2 regions of the Streptomyces changanensis genome follow, and region 2 is predicted to be linked to the other one. Evidence: predicted binding sites of a transcription regulator. Region 2 holds the regulator's gene; the other holds the start of a gene.

Region 1 (10,545 bases), 960 kb from region 2:
ACGGGCGGTACCACTGGAGTGCGCGGGCGCGGGTACGGCGGGGGGCGGCTCGGGTGCCGGTGCCGGTTCGGCGGGGGCCGACGCGGCGGGGCCGGCGGGCGCGGGGGCGGTGGGCCGGACGTCCGCGGGGGCCTGGCGGGACGGCGGGGCCGGGGACCGGGCGGAGCAGCGGGAGCTGCTGCGGCTGCTCGCCGCGGGGCTGAAGGACGAGGCCATAGCGCGGCGGCTCGGCGTACACGTCCACACCGCGCGGCGCAGGATCAGCCGGCTGCTGGAGGCGCTGGACGCGCGCACGCGCTTCCAGGCGGGGGCGCGGGCCACGGCCCGGGGCTGGCTGGAGCCCTGACCCGGGACGGACGGGCGCTACCGCCGGCAAGGGCGCAGGATCCGCCGCCCCACCGGTACGGGCCGGACGCCCGCGCCCCCTACGAGCGCGCGGCGACGGCCGGCCGCGGCCCCCTACGAGGGCGCGGCCGGCCCGTACCGGCGGGGGCTTCAGGCCGCCGTCGCGACGGCGGTGGTCGCCGGCGCCAGGGCGATGTCGAGCACCTGCCGGACGTCCGTCACCGTGTGCACCTCCAGCGTGTCCAGGACCTCGGCGGGCACGTCGTCGAGGTCGGCCTCGTTCCGCTTGGGGATGACCACGGTCGTGATCCCGGCCCGGTGGGCGGCGAGCAGCTTCTGCTTGACCCCGCCGATCGGCAGTACCCGGCCGGTCAGCGACACCTCCCCGGTCATCGCCACGTCCGTGCGCACCAGCCGGCCGCTGAGCAGCGAGGCGAGCGCGGTGGTCATGGTGACGCCGGCGCTCGGCCCGTCCTTCGGTACGGCTCCGGCCGGGAAGTGGATGTGGACGCCCCGGTCCTTCAGCCCGGTCACCGGCAGTTCGAGTTCGGCGCCGTGGGAGCGGAGGAAGGAGAGCGCGATCCGGGCGGACTCCTGCATGACGTCGCCGAGCTGCCCGGTGAGGGTGAGTCCCGCCGCCCCGGTCTCCGGGTCGGCGAGCGACGCCTCCACGAAGAGGACGTCGCCGCCCGCGCCGGTGACGGCCAGGCCGGTGGCCACGCCCGGCACGGACGTGCGGCGCTCGGCCGGGTCCTGGGCGGACTCCGGTACGTGGTGGGGCCGCCCGATGAGCCCGCGCAGGTCGTCCGCGCCGATCGTGGTGGGCAGCTCGCGGTCGCCCAGCTCGGTCTGGGCGGCGACCTTGCGGAGCAGCCGGGCGAGGGAGCGCTCCAGGTTCCGCACGCCCGCCTCGCGGGTGTACTCGCCGGCCAGCCGGCGCAGCGCGCCCTCCTCGACCACGACCTCGTCGCGGGCGAGACCGGCCCGCTCCAGCTGCCGGGGCAGCAGGTGGTCGCGGGCGATGACGACCTTCTCGTCCTCGGTGTAGCCGTCGAGGCGGACCAGCTCCATCCGGTCCAGGAGGGCCTCGGGGATGGCCTCGAGCACGTTGGCGGTGGCGAGGAAGACGACGTCGCTGAGGTCGAGCTCGACTTCGAGGTAGTGGTCGCGGAAGGTGTGGTTCTGCGCGGGGTCCAGCACCTCCAGCAGGGCGGCCGCCGGGTCGCCGCGGAAGTCGGAGCCGAGCTTGTCGATCTCGTCGAGGAGGACGACGGGGTTCATGGACCCGGCCTCCTTGACGGCGCGGACGATCCGGCCGGGCAGGGCGCCGACGTAGGTGCGGCGGTGGCCGCGGATCTCCGCCTCGTCCCGGACGCCGCCGAGGGCGACGCGGACGAACTTCCGCCCCATCGCGTGGGCGACGGATTCGCCGAGGCTGGTCTTGCCGACGCCGGGCGGCCCGACGAGGGCGAGCACGGCCCCGCCGCGGCGGCCGCCGACGACGCCGAGCCCGCGGTCGGCGCGGCGCTTGCGCACGGCCAGGTACTCGGTGATGCGCTCCTTCACGTCGTCGAGCCCGGCGTGCTCGGCGTCGAGGACCTGCTTGGCGCCCCGGATGTCGTACCGGTCCTCGGTGCGCTCGTTCCACGGCAGTTCCAGGACGGTGTCGAGCCAGGTGCGGATCCAGGCGCCCTCGGGTGACTGGTCGCTGGCGCGCTCCAGCTTGTCGACCTCCTTGAGGGCGGCCTCGCGGACCTTCCCGGGCAGGTCGGCGGCCTCCACGCGGGCCCGGTAGTCGTCCGTCCCGCCCTCGTCGTCCTCGCCGTTGAGCTCGCGGAGCTCCTTGCGGACGGCCTCCATCTGGCGGCGGAGGAGGAACTCGCGCTGCTGCCGGTCGACGCCCTCCTGGACGTCCTTGGCGATGGACTCGGCGACGTCCTGCTCGGCGAGGTGCTCGCGCAGCTGCTCGGTGGCGAGCCGGAGCCGCGCGACGGGTTCGACGGTCTCCAGCAGGGCCACCTTCTGGGCGGTGGTGAGGAACGGCGAGTACCCCGCGTTGTCGGCGAGGGCGGCGACGCCGTCGATCTGCTGGACCCGGTCGACCACCTGCCAGGCCCCGCGCTTGCGCAGCCAGCTGGTGGCGAGGGCCTTGTACTCCTTGACCAGCTCGACCACGGCCCCCGGCAGCGGCTCCGGCACGGCCTCCTCCACGCGGCTGCCCTGCACCCACAGCGCCGCGCCCGGCCCGGTCGTGCCGGCGCCGATCCGCACGCGCGCCCGACCCCGGATGAGCGCCCCGGGATCCCCGTCGGAGAGCCGCCCGACCTGCTCGACGGTGCCGAGGACGCCGATGCCGGCGTACGTGCCGTCCACCCGTGGCACGAGCAGCACCCGGGGCTTGTCGCTCCCGTCCCGGGCGGCGGCCTGGGCGGCCTCCACGGCGGCGCGGACGTCGGTGTCGGACAGGTCCAGCGGTACGACCATGCCCGGCAGGACGACCTCGTCGTCGAGCGGCAGCACGGGCAGGGTGAGCGGTGCGGACGTCGAAGCCATGATCTCCCCTTCGGCAGTCAAGTTGAGCTGTACCGACTCAATGCACCTGAGCGCCGCGGTGTTCCCGGGGGCGCGTTCGCCCACAGCGATCACCCGTCCGACCAGCGGTGACCCGGGCGGCTCGGCCCGTCGTGCGTCCGCCTTCCAGGGGCGTTGTCAGTGGCCGCTCCTACGATCCGTCCATGAGCATGATCGGAGAGTACGTACGGCTGACGCCGGCGCAGTTCGAGCGCGCGCTCGGGGATCCCGAGTGGGCCCGGGACCTCGTTGACGAGCTGGTCGACGCGGAACTGGACGGGGAACCGGACGCGGCGTCCGCCCGCTGCCTGAGCACCGACAAGGCGTGGCACGCGCTGGACTTCCTGCTGTCGCGGCTCGACTTCCCGGTCGACGTCGTCTTCGGCGAGGAGCCGCTCCCGGAGGCCGGGGACTGGGGGTACGCGCCGCCGCGCTACCTCACCCCGGAGCGGGTCCGCGCGGCCGCCGAGGCGCTGGCGGACGTGCCCGCGGCCCGGCTGGTGGAGGGCGTCGGGCCGGAGGACCTGGCCCGGGCGGAGGTGTACCCCAGCGTGGTGTGGGAGCGCGGCGAGTCCCTCGACTACGTGACGCACCACTACGACGAGCTGGTCCCGTTCCTCACCTCCGCGGCCCGCGACGGTGACGCGGTGCTGCTCTGGCTGGACTGAGCGCGCGGACGGCCCCCGCCGGGCCGGCGGAGGCCGTCCGCGCTCCGCGGCGTCACGTCGTGGCGCGGTGCTCGCATCCCGAGGCCGGCACGGTGTCGCCCGGGTCGGCGCGCAGGTGGTCCTCGCCGCCGCCGCACGACCGGACGGTGTCGCCCGGCGCCCCGTCCCGCAGGACGATCCGGTCGCCCCCGCCGTGGGTGGTGACCTCGTCGCGGCCGGTACCGGCGTCGACGGAGGCGTCGACGGGCGCCGCGACGTGGACCCGGTCGTCGCCGTCCCGCACCCGGACGGCGACCCGGGTGACGCCGCCCACCGGGCCGCAGGTGACCAGGACGTCGCTGCGCCGCACGCAGCCGGGACCGGCGGTGACCCCGGCCTCGTCCTGCACGGCGACCTCGCCGAGGAGGACCCCGACGACGACGTCGTTCGCGACGCCGCCGCTCGCGGTGTACACGACGGCGGCGCCCTGCCGGACGGCGGTGCCGCCGGCGGCACCGGCCCCGGCAGCCGCGGGTGTCGCCAGGGCGAGGGGCAGGGCCAGGCCGAGGACGGCGGCGGACGCGGTCGCGCGCCGCAGCGCGGCGCCACCGGCGGAGGGTGTTCTCATCAGTGGTCTCTCCATTCGCGCACGGACGAGGCGCCTGTCCGGCCCCTCACCGCCCACGGAAACAGAGGGTGACGGCAACCGCACGATTTGTTCACCCCTGGTGATGCCGCGACGCCTCGTGTGTAATGGCCCCATGCAGAATGCAGTTATTACCTCGGCGTGGGTGCGCGGCTGGGCCGTCTCACGCGGCACGCCGCCGCCGGTCGAGGAGCCGTGGGGCTACCGCATCGACGTGGGCCTCAGCCGGCACGTCTTCCGCCACGTGCTCCCCGAGCCGGACGCGGCCACCGTGCGCAAGCTCTGCGAGACGGTCACCCAGCCGTACGCCTGGCTCAAGGTGCTCGCCGAGCCGGAGGACGTCGCCGGCTGGATACCCCCCGAGTGGACCGTCCCCGACGACCCGGGCTTCATGATGTACACCGCGCTGAGCCCCTCCCCCGAGGTCGCGCCGCCCGCCGGCTACACGCTGCACACCGAGTTCCACGAGGGCGTCCACCACGTCCGCGTCCTCGCCGGTGACGGCGGGCTCGCCGCCCACGGCCAGGTCGCCCCGACGGGCCCGACCGCGGTGTTCGACCAGATCGAGACGTTCGACGGCCACCAGCGGCGCGGCCTCGGCACCCTCGTCATGCGGAACCTCCAGACGGCGGCCGCCCGCGCCGGGGCCACGACCGGCGTCCTGAGCGCGACCGTCGACGGCCGCGGGCTGTACGCCTCGCTGGGCTGGCACCACCAAGGGCCGCTCACCGGCGTCGTACGCGACGGCTCCGCCCCCTGAGGGGTGCCGGTCACCCCGAGGCGGCGGCCCGGCCGGCGGCCCGCCGCGCCAGCGGCCACCCGGCGACGCCGATCAGCAGCGCCAGGACGTGGCCCCAGGCCGTCAGGGGGTCCTCGAAGGCGACCAGGTCCCGCAGCAGCATCGCCCCCACCCAGACGAGCACCGCGCCGCGCACCACCGGCCCGAGCAGCCCGGCCAGCGCGCCCACGCACGCGAGCAGCCCGAAGCTGATCCCGTAGTCCAGGCGGTGCAGGGACGTCTCCGGCAGGTGCCCCGCGACCACGGACACCGCCACCGGGACCTGCGTCACCAGCGTCGCCCCGACGTGGCCCACGGCGAACACGCCCGCCGTCCGCCACGCCCCGATCCGCCGCTCCAGCGCCGTGAGGACCAGGACGAAGCCGAGGGCGTACGGGGAGGACAGACCGCCCGCCACCCACAGCGCGCTCGCGAGGAGCGCCGCCGACGGCGTGCGGGACAGGTGGGCGACGTCGGTGCTGGAGGCGTGCAGCAGCGCGGCGACGGTCCGCGGGTCGCCGAACTCGGCGTAGAGGGAGGTCGCGAGGAGCACGAGGGCGTACCCGAAGGTGAACGGCGTGCCGGCCGGCGTCGGCAGCAGCCGGGCCGCGCGCCGCAGGATCCCGTGCCACGACCGCACCACCGGCGCGGTCGGCCCGGGGGGCGCTGGGGCGGCCAGCGGCGCGGTGAGCCCGGTCCGCGCGCCCACCCCCCGCGGCACGGCGGCGGCCGGTGGGGCGACCGGCCCGGTGGACGCGTCGGCCTCGGGCGGGGCGCCGGCGGCCTCGGGCACGACGGCGAGTGTCGGCACGGCGGCCACCGGCCGCAGGACAGCAGCCCTCGGCAGGACGGCGGCCGCCGACACGGCGGCCACCGTCGGTACCGCGCCCCCCGGCGTGACCGTGGCGGGCCGCAGGGCGGCGACCGGCGGCGCGACCGCTCCGGGCGGCGCGGTGGGGCGTGGCCCCGCCGGCGTCCGCTCGTCGTCGACGGCGCGTGGGGCGGGTACGCGGCACGACGGCCGCTCCGCGGCGTCCGCTCCGCCCGGCGTACCGCGGGTCTCCGCTTCGAGGCGCACGGCGAGGCCCCCTCCTTCTCGGCCCCCCGGCATCCGTCAACCCCTCGGCCCACCAGCCCCCTTACCCCACGCGACCGGTCACATCCCCGTCCATGACGCAGGTCACACGGGGTCAGGACGGCCCGGCCGCCCCCGCTTAAAGTTGAGGCATGCCAGTGACGCTCGACCGACGTGAAGGACCGTACGGCGAAGTCGTGCTGCGGCGGCGCGACGAGCACTTCGAGATCATCGCCAACGGCACCTTCCTCATGGACACCTCCGACGGCCGCTCCGAGCGGCTGCTCGTCGACGCCGCCCTCCGGGCCCTGGGCGGGACGCCGGGCGCCCGGCCCCCCGGCGACGACCGGACGCCGGTCGACCGGACGGCCGGCGGCGGCCTCGCACCCGGCCGCGCCGGAGCCCGGCCCTCCGTCCTCATCGGGGGCCTCGGCGTCGGCTTCTCGCTCGCCCACGCCGCCGCCGACCCCGCCTGGGGCCGCATCGCCGTCGTGGAGCGGGAGCAGGCCATCATCGACTGGCATCGCGAGGGCCCGCTCGCCGCCCTGTCCGCCGCGGCGCTCTCCGACCCCCGGACCGTCCTGCTCCACACGGACCTCGTCGCGTACGTCCGCGACCCGGACGTCACCGACACCTACGACGCGCTCTGCCTCGACATCGACAACGGCCCGGACTGGACGGTCACGGAGGGCAACGACGGCCTGTACTCCCCGTCGGGTCTCGCCGCCTGTGCGCGCCGGCTCAACCCCGGCGGCGTCCTGGCCGTCTGGTCCGCCCGGCCGTCCGCCGATTTCGAAACGTCCTTGCGGAATGCCGGATTCAGCGGGGTAAGGACCGAAGAGGTCCCGGTTGCCCGGGGCGTACCGGACGTCGTCCACCTCGGGGTTCGCCCCGCGTAGCCTCGACGCGGTCGCTGCCTTTATGTTGTTGCCGGAACGCACGGATCTACAGCTCGCGCAGGACGCGACGGGGGCGGGGCATGGAGCACGCACACACCAGCCACACCGGCAGCGCGGTCACGCCGGGTACGCAGCGCCGGGTCCTGGTCGTCGAGGACGACACGACCATCGTGGAGGCCATCTCCGCCCGGCTGCGGGCGGAGGGGTTCCTGGTCCAGACCGCGTCGGACGGGCCGGCGGCGGTCGACGCCGCCGAGGCGTGGCAGCCGGACCTCATGGTCCTGGACGTCATGCTGCCCGGCTTCGACGGTCTGGAGGTCTGCCGCCGGGTCCAGGCCCAGCGGCCCGTACCGGTCCTGATGCTCACCGCGCGGGACGACGAGACGGACATGCTGGTCGGCCTCGGCGTCGGCGCCGACGACTACATGACCAAGCCGTTCTCGATGCGGGAGCTGGTGGCCCGCGTGCACGTGCTGCTGCGGCGCGTCGAGCGGGCCGCCCTGGCCGCGGTCACCCCGCGCAGCGGCATCCTGCGCCTCGGCGAGCTGGAGATCGACCACGCCCAGCGCCGCGTACGCGTCAGGAACGACGACGTGCACCTGACGCCGACCGAGTTCGACCTGCTGGTCTGCCTGGCCAACACGCCGCGTGCCGTCCTCTCCCGCGAGCAGCTGCTCGCGGAGGTGTGGGACTGGGCCGACGCCTCGGGCACCCGCACTGTGGACAGCCACATCAAGGCCCTGCGCCGGAAGATCGGCGCCGAGCGGATCCGCACGGTGCACGGGGTGGGATACGCCCTGGAGACCCCGGCGCCGTGAGGCTACGCCGCCCGGGGGCGCGCGCGGACCGGACCCGGGGCCAGGCACCCGGCCGCACGACGGACCCGGCACCGGACCGCACCGCCGACCGGTCGCCGGACCCGGCACCGGACCGGACCCGGGAGCCGGGACCGGAGCGCGCGACCGACCGGCCGTCGGGCCGCCGCTGCCGCGCGGGCGGCCGCGCCGGGCGACGGGGCCGGCTGGGCCCGGTCACCATCTCGATCAAGACGAAGCTCGGCACGCTCGTCGTGGTCTCCGTCTTCATCACCACCGGCCTGCTGCTGGTGGCCCTGCGGACGGAGACGGAGCTGCGGTTCATCACCGTCTTCTCGGTGATCGCCACGCTGCTCCTCACGCAGTTCGTGGCGCACGGCCTCACCGCGCCGCTCGACGAGATGAACACCGTCGCCAAGGGCATATCGCACGGCGACTACACCCGCCGCGTGCGCGGCGCGGGACGCCGGGACGAGCTGGGCGACCTCGCCGAGACGATCAACCGCATGGCGGACGACCTGGAGGCGGTCGACCGGCACCGCAAGGAGTTGGTCGCCAACGTGTCGCACGAGCTGCGCACGCCCATCGCCGCCCTGCGGGCCGTCCTGGAGAACGTCGTGGACGGCGTCTCGGCCGCCGACCCGGAGACCATGCGCACCGCCCTGGCGCAGACCGAGCGGCTGGGCCGCCTGGTGGAGACGCTGCTGGACCTGTCGCGCCTGGACAACGGCGTCGTGCCGCTGCGCCGCCGCCCCTTCGAGGTGTGGCCGTACCTGTCGGGCGTCCTGAAGGAGGCCAGCCTCGCCGCGTCGCAGCGCGCCGTCGGCTCCGGCAGCCGCCCCCACACCCGTACGGACGTCCACCTGCACCTGGACGTGTCCCCGCCCGAGCTGACCGCCCACGCCGACGTCGAGCGGCTCCACCAGGTGGTGGCGAACCTCGTCGACAACGCCGTGAAGCACTCGCCGCCGCACGGCCGCGTGACGGTACGGGCGCGGCGCGGCTCCTCCCCCGGTTCGCTGGACCTGGAGGTCGTGGACGAGGGACCGGGCATCCCGCCGTCGGAGCGGCACAAGGTCTTCGAGCGGTTCAACCGGGGCAGCGTCCCCGCGCCGCACGGGCCGGGCAGCGACGGCGGCACGGGACTGGGCCTGGCCATCGCCCGCTGGGCGGTCGATCTGCACGGTGGCCGTATCGGTGTGGCCGAATCGGCACGCGGCTGCCGCATCCTCGTCACCCTTCCGGGGATTCCCCGACCGCGCGGTTGACATAGGGTTCGAACCGGAACCGTTCTCCGTCCGTGTACCAGTACGGCGTACCGGCGCGGAGGGGGGCGGAGCCGGTCAGGGGTGCGGACCGCAGGCGACCGCAGCTCCGCCGCGCGCTGCCCGGTCACCGCGGACCATCACCGAACCACGCTTGTTTCCCGCCATTTCTTCCCGTGAAACTCGTCGTTCGATGTGATGTGCACGACGATGGCACGCCCGGCCTGCACCTCCCGCCCGGAGAGGCGTAGCCTTGATTCCCGCTGTCCATCACCTTGTGAAGCGGAAGAGGGCGGTTGCCGCCGTGTCGTCTCAGTCCCCCAGTAACTCGAGCATCTCGACCGACCAAGACGGCCAGGGCCAAAACCCTGCGGCCGCCTTCGGCGCCAACGAGTGGCTCGTCGACGAGATCTACCAGCAGTACCTCCAGGACCCGAATTCGGTCGACCGCGCCTGGTGGGACTTCTTCGCCGACTACAAGCCGGGCGCGTCCGGCTCGGCGGACGAACCCGCCGGCGGGTCCCCCGCGGCCTCGGGGGCCGCGGGTACCGTGACGCCGGCCCCGGCCGCGGAGGCGCCCACCGCACAGGCCCCCGCCGCCCCCGCGCAGCCCGCACCCGCGGCGCAGGCCCCCGCGCAGCCTGCGCAGCCCGCGCCCGCACAGGCCCCCGCTCCGGCCCAGCAGGCGAAGCCCGCCGCGGCGGCTCCGGCCGCCCCGGCCCCGGCCGCCCCGGCCCCAGCGAAGCCCGCGGCCGCGGCTCCCGCCGCCAAGCCCGCGCCCGCCAAGCCGGCGCCCGCGCAGGCGGCCCCGGCCACGGAGTCCGCGGCCGGTCCGGAGTTCGTGACGCTGCGCGGCCCCGCCGGCGCCGTGGTGAAGAACATGGACGCCTCGCTGGAGATGCCGACCGCCACCTCGGTGCGCGCGGTCCCGGTGAAGCTGCTGTTCGACAACCGCATCGTCATCAACAACCACCTGAAGCGGGCCCGCGGCGGGAAGATCTCCTTCACGCACATCATCGGTTACGCGATGGTGCAGGCCATCAAGGCCATGCCCTCCATGAACTGGTCGTACCAGCTCAAGGACGGCAAGCCCACACTGGTGAAGCCGGAGCACGTCAACCTCGGCCTCGCCATCGACCTGGTCAAGCCCAACGGCGACCGCCAGCTCGTCGTCGCGGCCATCAAGAAGGCCGAGACGCTCGGCTTCTTCGAGTTCTGGCAGGCGTACGAGGACATCGTCCGGCGCGCCCGCGCCAACAAGCTGACGATGGACGACTTCACCGGCGTCACCGTCTCGCTGACCAACCCGGGCGGCCTCGGCACGGTCCACTCCGTGCCGCGCCTGATGCCCGGCCAGTCGGTCATCATGGGCGTCGGCTCCATGGACTACCCGGCCGAGTTCCAGGGCACCTCCCAGGACACCCTGAACAAGCTGGGCATCTCGAAGGTGATGACCCTCACCTCGACGTACGACCACCGGGTCATCCAGGGCGCCGCCTCCGGC
Region 2 (10,545 bases):
AGCCCGCCTGGTAGGTGTCCGCCGGGCCGTAGGGGTCCTCGCCGACGCTGAACACCTGGGTGTGGCCCGGGTTGTTCGCGGCGTGCGGGTGGGAGCCGTACGGCTGCTGGGGCGCGTGCTGCTGGTACGGGTCGCCGAAGTACTCCGGCTCCCCGTACGGCTCGCCGCCCTGCTGGCCGCCGTGTCCGCGGGTCCCGCCGGGCCCGCCCGGCCCGGCGTAGGGGCGGCCTCCCTGCGACCACTGCTGCTGCGGGGACGGCGACGGGGACGGGTACGACGGAGGGGGCGCCGCCGCGCCGCCGTGCGGTCCCTGCCGCGTCTGCGGCGCCTGCCGCGGTCGTTGGTGCGGGGTGCGGTTGTCCCGGCCGCGTCCGATCCTGAATCCAGCCACGTCAACGAACGTACCCGGTTCCGCGCGTACGGGCGTACACGGCCGGTCGCCGGGGGGCCGTTTGCTGCCGACCTGTGACATCCCCTAGGGGGCGTCAGGCGGCCGTGGGAGGGGGCGGGGTGGGCGGGATGGGGTGGCGTGGTGGCCAGGGTGGCACGGGGGTCGGGTGGCACGGGGGCGTCGCGGCCGCCCCGGCCCCGTACACCTGTCCCGCCGCCCGCCGCCCGCCGCCCGCCGCCCGCCGCCCGCCGCCCGCCGCCCCCCGCCCGCCGCCCGCCACCGGTACGCCGGTACGCCGAACGGCCGGGTCCGCCCGTGGGGGCGGCCCGGCCGTTCGTGGTGGGCTGTGCGCGGCGCGGCTACTGCGCCGGCTGCGGCTCCTGCGTCGGGTCCGACTCCGGGGCGTCCGTCTCGGGGGCGGCCGGCGTCTTGACCGAATCCAGCAGCAGCTGCGCGACGTCCACGACCTGGAGGGACTCCTTCGCCTTGCCGTCGTTCTTCTTGCCGTTCACGGAGTCCGTGAGCATGACCAGGCAGAACGGGCAGGCGGTGGAGACGATGTCCGGGTTGAGGGAGAGGGCCTCGTCGACGCGCTCGGTGTTGATGCGCTTGCCGATGCGCTCCTCCATCCACATCCGCGCGCCGCCGGCGCCGCAGCAGAAGCCGCGCTCCTTGTGGCGGTGCATCTCCTGCTGGCGCAGGCCCGGGACGGCCGACATGATCTCGCGCGGCGGCGTGTAGACCTTGTTGTGGCGGCCCAGGTAGCACGGGTCGTGGTAGGTGATCAGCCCGTCGACCGGGGTGACCGGGGTGAGCCGGCCCTCGTCGATGAGGTGCTGGAGCAGCTGCGTGTGGTGGATGACCTCGAACTCGCCGCCCAGCTGCGGGTACTCGTTCGCGATCGTGTTGAAGCAGTGCGGGCAGGTCGCGACGATCTTCTTGGCCGACTTGGGCTTCCTCGTCGACTCGTCCTCGTCATCCTCGCCGAACGCCATGTTCAGCATGGCGACGTTCTCCTGGCCGAGCTGCTGGAACAGCGGCTCGTTGCCGAGGCGGCGGGGGGAGTCACCGGTGCACTTCTCGTCGCCGCCCATGATCGCGAACTTGACGCCCGCGATGTGCAGCAGCTCGGCGAAGGCCTTGGTGGTCTTCTTGGCCCGGTCCTCCAGGGCGCCGGCGCAGCCGACCCAGTAGAGGTAGTCGACCTCGGAGAGGTCCTCGACGTCCCTGCCGACGATCGGGACCTCGAAGTCGACCTCCTTGGTCCACTCGACGCGCTGCTTCTTCGCCAGGCCCCAGGGGTTGCCCTTCTTCTCCAGGTTCTTGAGCATCGTGCCCGCCTCGGACGGGAACGACGACTCGATCATGACCTGGTAGCGGCGCATGTCGACGATGTGGTCGATGTGCTCGATGTCGACCGGGCACTGCTCGACGCAGGCGCCGCAGGTGGTGCAGGACCACAGCACGTCCGGGTCGATGACGCCGTTCTCCTCGGCGGTGCCGATGAGGGGGCGCTCGGCCTCGGCCAGGGCGGCGGCCGGGACGTCCTTCAGGGCCTCGGCGGACGCCTTCTCCTCGCCGTCCGCGGTCTTGCCGCCGCCGGCCAGCAGGTACGGGGCCTTGGCGTGGGCGTGGTCGCGCAGCGACATGATGAGGAGCTTCGGGGAGAGCGGCTTGCCCGTGTTCCAGGCGGGGCACTGCGACTGGCAGCGGCCGCACTCGGTGCAGGTCGCGAAGTCGAGGATGCCCTTCCAGGAGAAGTGCTCGACCTGGCTGACGCCGAAGACGGTCTCCTCGGCGCCCTCCTCGTCGTCGAAGACCGTCTCGAAGTCGATCTCCTTGCCGCCGGACGTCATCGGCTGCAGGGCGCCCAGGGCGGTCTCGCCGGTGGCGTTGCGCTTGAACCAGATGTTCGGGAAGCCGAGGAAACGGTGCCAGGCGACGCCCATGTTGGTGTTGAGCGAGACCGTGATCATCCAGATCAGGGAGACGCTGATCTTCACCATGGCGGCGAGGTAGACGAGGGTCTGCAGCGTGCCCGTGGACAGCCCGTCGAAGGCGAGGACGAGCGGGTACGAGACGAAGTACGCCGCCTCGTAGGAGTCCACGTGGTGGAGGGCGCCCTCGAGGCCGCGCAGGACCAGGATGACCAGGCCGATGGTGAGGATGACGTACTCGACGAAGTACGCCTGCCACGCCTTGGAGCCGGCGAAGCGCGACTTGCGGCCGGCGCGGGACGGCAGGCTCAGCAGGCGGATCACCATCAGGACGACGATGCCGAGGACCGTCATCAGGCCGATGGCCTCGATGTACATCTCGAACGGCAGGAAGCCGCCGAGGACCGGCAGCATCCAGTCGGCCTGGAAGAGCTGGCCGTACGCCTGCGCCAGCGTCGGCGGCAGGGTCAGGAAGCCGACCGCGACGAACCAGTGCGCGAAGCCGACGATCCCCCAGCGGTTCATCCGGGTGTGGCCGAGGAACTCCCGGACCACGGTGACCGTGCGGGCCTTCCAGTCGTCGGTGCGGCGGCCCGCCGGCACGGGCTGGCCGAGCCTCACGAACCGGTAGATGTGCGCGATCGCTCGGGCAAAGAGCGCAACGCCGACCACGGTCAGGGTCAGCGACACAATGATCGCGGCGAGTTGCATGGGGGCTCCTCGGGCCTGCGAGGTGGGGGATCCGGTACTACTAAGCGGTAACTTATTGGGTTCGGTGCTGAGCGTACCCAGATATTCCGCCGCACTGTAGCCGCGTGCGCGGTGATCTGCGTCGCTCAGGTGAGCCTGACCGGCGCCGTCCGTTCAGTCCCGGGGTCGCGGGCCGGTGAGCAGGGCGACCGGGGTCCGCAGGAGCAGCGCCACGTCCGTTCCCACCCCATGGTGCTCCACGTAGTGCTGGTCGAGCAGCAGCGGCTCGTCCCAGGGCAGCGGCGAACCCCGCCTCACCTGGGCCGGCCCGGTCAGGCCGGGGCGTACCGCGCCGCGCCAGGGTGCGTCGGCGCCGGGTGCGCCGGGCGGGAGCGGGGCGGGGCCGACCAGGGACATCTCGCCGCGCACGACGTGGACCAGCCGGGAGAGCGCGTCGAGGCGCAGTCGCCGCACCGGCAGGGTGCGCAGGGTGAACGGGCGGCCGTGCAGGCCGACGGCCGTCTCGTGGACGAGGAGGCCGCCGGCGGGGCGGCCGAGCGCCCGGGCCCCCGCCGCGGCGAGCAGGAGCGGCGCGACCAGCGTCAGCAGGACGGAGCCGAGGACCAGGTCCAGGACGCGCTTGGGGTGCATGGTGGCCACCTCGTCTTTCCGCATTGCTCAGGGTTCGTATCGGTTCACGGCTTATGTCCGGATAGTGCCGGTGTGCTGAACAATAGGCGGGGTAGGGGTGTCCGTCGGGCCCGCCGGGCCGCGTGTCGGGGGACTCTTGCGCATAAGGGCTGGATAAAAGTTGAGCGCGCTCGACTCAGGTCTGTTGACGTGAGTGCGTGGGTCGTGCATCCTTGAGCCTGTTCCACTCAAGTCAGTTGGAGGAATCGAAATGGCACGTGCGGTCGGCATCGACCTGGGCACGACTAACTCCGTCGTCAGCGTTCTGGAAGGCGGCGAGCCCACCGTCATCACCAACGCCGAGGGCGCCAGGACCACGCCGTCCGTCGTCGCCTTCGCCAAGAACGGCGAGGTCCTCGTCGGCGAGGTCGCCAAGCGGCAGGCCGTCACCAACGTCGACCGGACCATCCGTTCGGTCAAGCGCCACATGGGCACGGACTGGAAGATCGAGCTCGACGGGAAGAACTTCAACCCGCAGCAGATCTCCGCGTTCATCCTGCAGAAGCTGAAGCGGGACGCCGAGGCGTACCTGGGCGAGAAGGTCACGGACGCGGTCATCACCGTCCCGGCGTACTTCAACGACTCCGAGCGCCAGGCCACCAAGGAGGCCGGCGAGATCGCGGGCCTGAACGTCCTGCGCATCGTCAACGAGCCGACGGCCGCCGCCCTGGCGTACGGCCTCGACAAGGACGACCAGACGATCCTCGTCTTCGACCTCGGTGGCGGCACCTTCGACGTCTCGCTGCTGGAGATCGGCGACGGCGTCGTCGAGGTGAAGGCCACCAACGGCGACAACCACCTCGGTGGTGACGACTGGGACCAGCGCGTCGTCGAGTACCTGGTCAAGCAGTTCCACTCCGGGCACGGCGTGGACCTGTCCAAGGACAAGATGGCCCTCCAGCGCCTCCGCGAGGCCGCCGAGAAGGCCAAGATCGAGCTGTCCTCGTCCACCGAGACCTCGATCAACCTGCCCTACATCACGGCGTCCGCCGAGGGCCCGCTGCACCTGGACGAGAAGCTCACGCGCGCCCAGTTCCAGCAGCTCACCGCGGACCTGCTGGAGCGCTGCAAGATCCCGTTCCACAACGTGATCAAGGACGCGGGCATCCAGCTCTCCGAGATCGACCACGTCGTCCTCGTCGGTGGCTCGACCCGCATGCCGGCCGTTGCCGAGCTCGTCAAGGAGCTGACCGGTGGCCGCGAGGCCAACAAGGGCGTCAACCCGGACGAGGTCGTCGCCATCGGTGCCGCCCTGCAGGCCGGCGTCCTCAAGGGCGAGGTCAAGGACGTCCTGCTCCTCGACGTCACCCCGCTGTCCCTCGGCATCGAGACCAAGGGCGGCATCATGACCAAGCTCATCGAGCGCAACACCACGATCCCGACCAAGCGGTCCGAGATCTTCACGACGGCCGAGGACAACCAGCCGTCCGTGCAGATCCAGGTCTACCAGGGCGAGCGCGAGATCGCGGCGTACAACAAGAAGCTCGGCATGTTCGAGCTGACCGGCCTCCCGCCGGCCCCGCGCGGCGTCCCGCAGATCGAGGTCGCCTTCGACATCGACGCCAACGGCATCATGCACGTGACCGCGAAGGACCTGGGCACGGGCAAGGAGCAGAAGATGACCGTCACCGGCGGCTCCTCGCTGCCGAAGGACGAGGTCGACCGGATGCGCCAGGAGGCCGAGCAGTACGCGGAGGAGGACCACCGCCGCCGCGAGGCCGCCGAGACCCGCAACCAGGGCGAGCAGCTCGTCTACCAGACGGAGAAGTTCCTCGCCGACAACGCCGACAAGGTGCCCGGTGACGTCAAGACCGAGGTCGAGACGGCGGTGAGCGAGCTCAAGGAGAAGCTGAAGGGCGAGGACACCGCGGAGATCCGCACCGCCACCGAGAAGGTCGCGGCCGTCTCCCAGAAGCTCGGCCAGGCCATGTACGCCGACGCCCAGGCCGGCCAGGCGGCCGGCGGCGCCCAGGCGGACGCCGGCGACACCGGCGCCAAGGGCGACGACGACGTCATCGACGCCGAGATCGTCGACGACGAGAAGCCGAAGGGTGGGGCCGCATGACGGAGGAGACCCCGGGATTCGAGGAGAAGCCCGACGTCCCCTCCGGCGCCACCCCTGACGACGCCGCCGAGGCCGCCGAGACCCCTCCCGTGGAGGAGGGCGCGGCGGCCCCGGCCGGGGACGCGAACGACACGGACCAGTCGGTCGGCGCGACCGCCCAGCTGGACCAGACCCGCAGTGCGCTCGCCGAGCGCACCGCGGATCTCCAGCGGCTCCAGGCGGAGTACCAGAACTACCGCCGCCGCGTCGACCGGGACCGGGCCGCGGTCAAGGAGGTCGCCGTCGCGACGCTCCTGACCGAGCTGCTGCCCGTGCTCGACGACATCGGCCGCGCCCGGGAGCACGGCGAGCTGGTGGGCGGCTTCAAGTCGGTCGCCGAGTCGCTGGAGACCACCGTCGCCAAGATGGGCCTCCAGCAGTTCGGCAAGGAGGGCGAGCCCTTCGACCCGACGGTGCACGAGGCGCTCATGCACTCGTACGCGCCGGACGTCACCGAGACGACCTGCGTGGCGATCCTGCAGCCCGGGTACCGCATCGGCGAGCGGACCATCCGGCCCGCGCGCGTCGCCGTGGCCGAGCCCCAGCCGGGCGCGGCGCCGGCCGCGAAGGACGAGCAGCCGGGCGACGAGGAGAACGGTGGCCCCGACGAGGGCTGACAGCCGGCGGGCCGGCGGTCTTCGGACCGCCGGCCCGGTGGCTGACGCAGTGATCGTCCGGGAGGAGGGACGTCGATGAGCACGAAGGACTTCGTCGAGAAGGACTACTACAAGGTCCTCGGCGTCCCCAAGGACGCCACCGAGGCCGAGATCAAGAAGGCGTACCGCAAGCTCGCCCGGGAGTTCCACCCGGACGCCAACAAGGGCGACGTGGCGGCCGAGGCGCGTTTCAAGGAGGTCTCCGAGGCGAACGACGTCCTCGGCGACCCCAAGAAGCGCAAGGAGTACGACGAGGCGCGCGCCCTCTTCGGCAACGGCGGCTTCCGCCCCGGACCCGGCGGCGCCGGCGGCTCGTTCAACTTCGACCTGGGTGACCTCTTCGGCGGTGCCCAGGGCGGCGCGGGTGGCGCCGGCGGCTTCGGCGGCGGGCTCGGGGACGTCTTCGGCGGCCTGTTCAACCGGGGCGGCACCGGTGCCGGCCCGGGCACGCGGACACAGCCGCGCCGCGGCCAGGACATCGAGTCCGAGGTGACGCTCAGCTTCACCGAGGCGGTGGACGGGGCCACGGTCCCGCTGCGCATGTCCAGCCAGCAGCCCTGCCAGGCGTGCTCCGGCACCGGCGACAAGAACGGCACCCCGCGGGTCTGCCCGACCTGCGTCGGCACCGGCCAGGTCTCGCGCGGCGGCAGCGGCTCGTTCTCGCTGACCGACCCGTGCGTGGACTGCAAGGGCCGCGGGCTCATCGCCCAGGACCCGTGCGACGTCTGCCACGGCAGCGGCCGCGCCAAGTCGTCGCGCACCATGCAGGTGCGCATCCCGGCGGGCGTCTCCGACGGCCAGCGGATCAGGCTGCGCGGCAAGGGCGCCCCCGGCGAGCGGGGCGGACCGGCCGGCGACCTGTACGTGATCGTCCACGTCGACAGCCACCCCGTCTTCGGCCGCAAGGGCGACAACCTCACCGTCACGGTCCCCGTCTCCTTCGCCGAGGCGGCGCTGGGCGGCGAGATCAGGGTGCCGACCCTCGGCGGGCCCGCGGTCACGCTGAAGATCCCGGCCGGCACGCCCAACGGCCGGACCATGCGCGCCCGCGGCAAGGGCGCCGTCCGCAAGGACGGCACGCGGGGCGACCTGTTGGTGACCGTCGAGGTCGCCGTGCCCGAGGGGCTGAGCGCCGAGGCGCGCGAGGCCCTGGAGGCGTACCGTCGGGTGACCGCGGACGAGGACCCGCGGGCGGAGCTCTTCCAGGCCGCGAAGGGGGCTTGACGCAATGGACGCACGCCGACGCAACCCGTACGAACTGACCGACGAGACTCCGGTGTACGTCATCTCGGTGGCGGCCCAGCTCAGCGGGTTGCACCCGCAGACGCTGCGCCAGTACGACCGGCTGGGACTCGTCTCGCCGGACCGTACGGCCGGGCGGGGACGGCGCTACTCGGCCCGCGACATCGAGCTGCTCCGGCAGGTGCAGCAGCTGTCGCAGGACGAGGGCATCAACCTGGCCGGAATCAAGCGCATCATCGAGCTGGAGAACCAGGTCGCCGCGCTGCAGGCGCGGGTGGCCGAGCTGTCGGCGGCGGTCGAGGGTGCGGCGGCGGCGATACGCCAGCGCGAGGCCCAGGTCCACGCCTCGTACCGGCGCGACCTGGTGCCGTACCAGGAGGTGCAGCAGACGGGCGCGCTGGTCGTGTGGCGCCCGGGTACGCGCCGGGGCGGCGAGTAGCCACCCAGTGCGGCGGTCGGTTCGGCGCGTTCGGCGTGCGGCGTCCGGCCCGTGGACGTTTCGAAGGCCCCCTCTCCGGAGGGGGCCTTCCGCGTGCCGGGGCCGGGCCGTGCGGGTCAGGAGCCGCCCTCGTGCGGGGGGCCCGGACCATGCGGGTCCGGGGGCGGCCCTCATGCGGGTCAGGGCCGCCCTCGTGCGAGTCAGGGGCCGTGCGGGTGCGGGTGCCCGCCCCCTGCGGGTGTCCGCGGCCGGCGGGGCGTCAGTCGTGGCCGCGCGGTGGCTCCTCCGGTCCCGGGGTGCGGGGGGTGAGGTCCTGGTCCTGGTCGAGGATGCCGGAGCGGGCGATGAGGTAGCCGAGCTGGGCGCGGCTGCCGCTGCCCAGGGTGGAGGCGAGCTTGGCGATGTGGGCGCGGCAGGTGCGGACGTTCATGCCGAGCCGGCGGGCGATGGCCTCGTCGACGTGGCCCTCGACGAGGAGCTTGGCGATGGACCGCTGGATGCCGCTTATGCCGTTGAGGGCGGGGGCGTACGAGACGACCTCCTCCTCCCACGGGATGCCGTGCAGCCAGAACTGCTCGAACACGCCGACGAGGTACTGCACCAGTCCCTCGTGCCGCAGCTCCAGGGCCACCTGGCGGTCGCTGCGGGCCGGTATGAAGGCGACCTTGCGGTCGACGATGATCAACCGGTCGATGATCTCCTCCAGCGTGCGGACCTCCAGCCCGTACGGCGTGATCCGCTCGACGTACCCCATGGTCGCCGAGTGGTGCCGCGCGGTGTGCTGGTAGAGGGTCCGCATTCGGACACCGCGGCCCAGCAGGGGCTCCACCCGCCGCAAGGCGGCCTTGACAGTCTCGGGTTTCCGTCCGCTGCCCGGCTGGATGGTGAGGAGTTCGACCGCGCACTCGTCCGTCACGCGGTCCAGTTCGGCGTTGATGACCGCCAGACCCTCCAGGACGTTGATCGCCGCACTGGTGCACGGGGCCGCCGCGGGGATCGTCATGAACGGCTCGAATGCATCGGCCAACGACAGGGCCCGCTGCCTGCGCTGCTGGATCTCCCGCTCGATGGGGTGTATCAGCTGGTTGAGGGCGATGGACGGAGGCACGGGCCGCAGCCACTGGGAATCGTCCGGATCCGGATGCAGCAGGGCGAGGTCGATGAGGCAGGGCGCCGCGTCGACCTCCGTACGGGCTATCCGGCCGGCGCGCAGGGCGGCCGCGTACAGGTGCTTTCCGGCTTCGCACAGCTCGTCATGACTGTGCCCGGTTTCCGGATTGTCCACCTTAGACCGCATCTGCACCCCCCTCAGGGTCCTGTATTTCAGGAACATGATGCCTGTACTGGCTGGTGGAAGCGTTCGGAGTGAGCCATCGTCATAGACGCGGGGGAGGAGGTAAGGACAAAAAGAGGTGGAGATCGTCCATGACCAGGATGGTTCGTGCACTTAGCGCCATAGCTGTCGCCGCGGCGGCCGCGTGCGGTGTCGCCGCCCTCAGCGGCGAGCCGTCGTGGGACACGGTGTCCGCGAACAGCGTCGTCGCAGGTGAGCCTGCGTGGGAGGTCGGGCCGGCGGGCATCCCTGAGCCTTCGTGGGAGGTCGCCCCGACGACCTTCGGGGAGCCCTCTTGGGACAGCGCCGACTCCACGCCGACGGGTGTCGCCGCATGAACGTCCCCGACGACTCCCGATTCCGCCGCGAGATGGCGTCCGCCTACCGTTCCGGGTGGCACTTCATCGACCTCGTCACCGCAGTCCCCCAGGGTGGCGATTCGTTGATGGTCACCCTCTTCGGGGAGCCGATCGTCATCACCCGCGGCGACGACGAGGACATCCGCGCCTACCGGTGCCTCCGTCGGCCGCGCGGTGCGCCGCAGCCCGTCCGCTGCGCCATCCGCTACGGAATGATCTTCGTCAACCTCGACCAGCGTGACCATCAGCTGGTCGAGGCCGAGGCCCCCACCGCCACCCCCCGCAGCGCCTGAGCGATTCCCCCGTCGTTGTAGATCGCTCAGGTGCTTCCCCCACACAGCGGCGCCATCGTGGACCTGAAACACGATGGCGCCGCTGTGCTGTCCGCGTCCCGCGCGCCCCGCGATCCGGGCCCGCGCCGCGCGCCCCGCGATCCGGGCCCGCGCCGCGCGCCCCGCGATCCGGCCGCGTCCCGCGCGCCCCGGGCGCCCACCCCGCGCCGCGCGCCCCGGGCGCCCACCCCGCGGTGTGTGCCCCGCGCGCCCGCCGGGCCCCGCGCGTCCCTCGGTCTAGGCCCGTCCCATCGCGCGGGTGAGCGTGATCTCGATCACGACCCGGTCCGGGTTCGGCGTCGGGGTGCGCCCGTACCGCTCCGCGTACCGCGCGACGGCGTCCGCGACGACGTCCGGTTCCGTGCGGACCAC

What was found. Region 2 encodes HspR, which represses chaperone genes until heat shock. Its sites were predicted from a motif close to TTGAGNNNNNNNNNCTCAA; they were not measured.
Region 1: a site for HspR is predicted at 2,921-2,939, ahead of lon (endopeptidase La). Genes of this name have one in related genera too.

Annotation. Positions count from the first base shown of each region.
Region 1 covers NZ_CP102332.1:4,529,085-4,539,629, reverse strand. The annotation lists gene NRO40_RS20305 (helix-turn-helix transcriptional regulator) at 1-346, shown strand, start outside; gene lon (endopeptidase La) at 496-2,898, opposite strand; gene NRO40_RS20295 (YfbM family protein) at 3,081-3,584, shown strand; gene NRO40_RS20290 (hypothetical protein) at 3,637-4,191, opposite strand; gene NRO40_RS20285 (GNAT family N-acetyltransferase) at 4,325-4,969, shown strand; gene NRO40_RS30825 (rhomboid-like protein) at 4,980-6,065, opposite strand; gene NRO40_RS20275 (spermidine synthase family protein) at 6,215-6,961, shown strand; gene NRO40_RS20270 (response regulator transcription factor) at 7,042-7,779, shown strand; gene NRO40_RS20265 (HAMP domain-containing sensor histidine kinase) at 7,983-9,044, shown strand; gene NRO40_RS20260 (multifunctional oxoglutarate decarboxylase/oxoglutarate dehydrogenase thiamine pyrophosphate-binding subunit/dihydrolipoyllysine-residue succinyltransferase subunit) at 9,346-10,545, shown strand, end outside.
Region 2 covers NZ_CP102332.1:3,566,714-3,577,258, forward strand. The annotation lists gene NRO40_RS15870 (Yip1 family protein) at 1-391, opposite strand, end outside; gene NRO40_RS15875 ((Fe-S)-binding protein) at 751-3,039, opposite strand; gene NRO40_RS15880 (sugar transferase) at 3,193-3,669, opposite strand; gene dnaK (molecular chaperone DnaK) at 3,920-5,773, shown strand; gene grpE (nucleotide exchange factor GrpE) at 5,770-6,429, shown strand; gene dnaJ (molecular chaperone DnaJ) at 6,505-7,692, shown strand; gene NRO40_RS15900 (heat shock protein transcriptional repressor HspR) at 7,697-8,149, shown strand; gene NRO40_RS15905 (helix-turn-helix transcriptional regulator) at 8,409-9,446, opposite strand; gene NRO40_RS15910 (Rieske (2Fe-2S) protein) at 9,817-10,134, shown strand; gene NRO40_RS15915 (pyridoxamine 5'-phosphate oxidase family protein) at 10,411-10,545, opposite strand, start outside.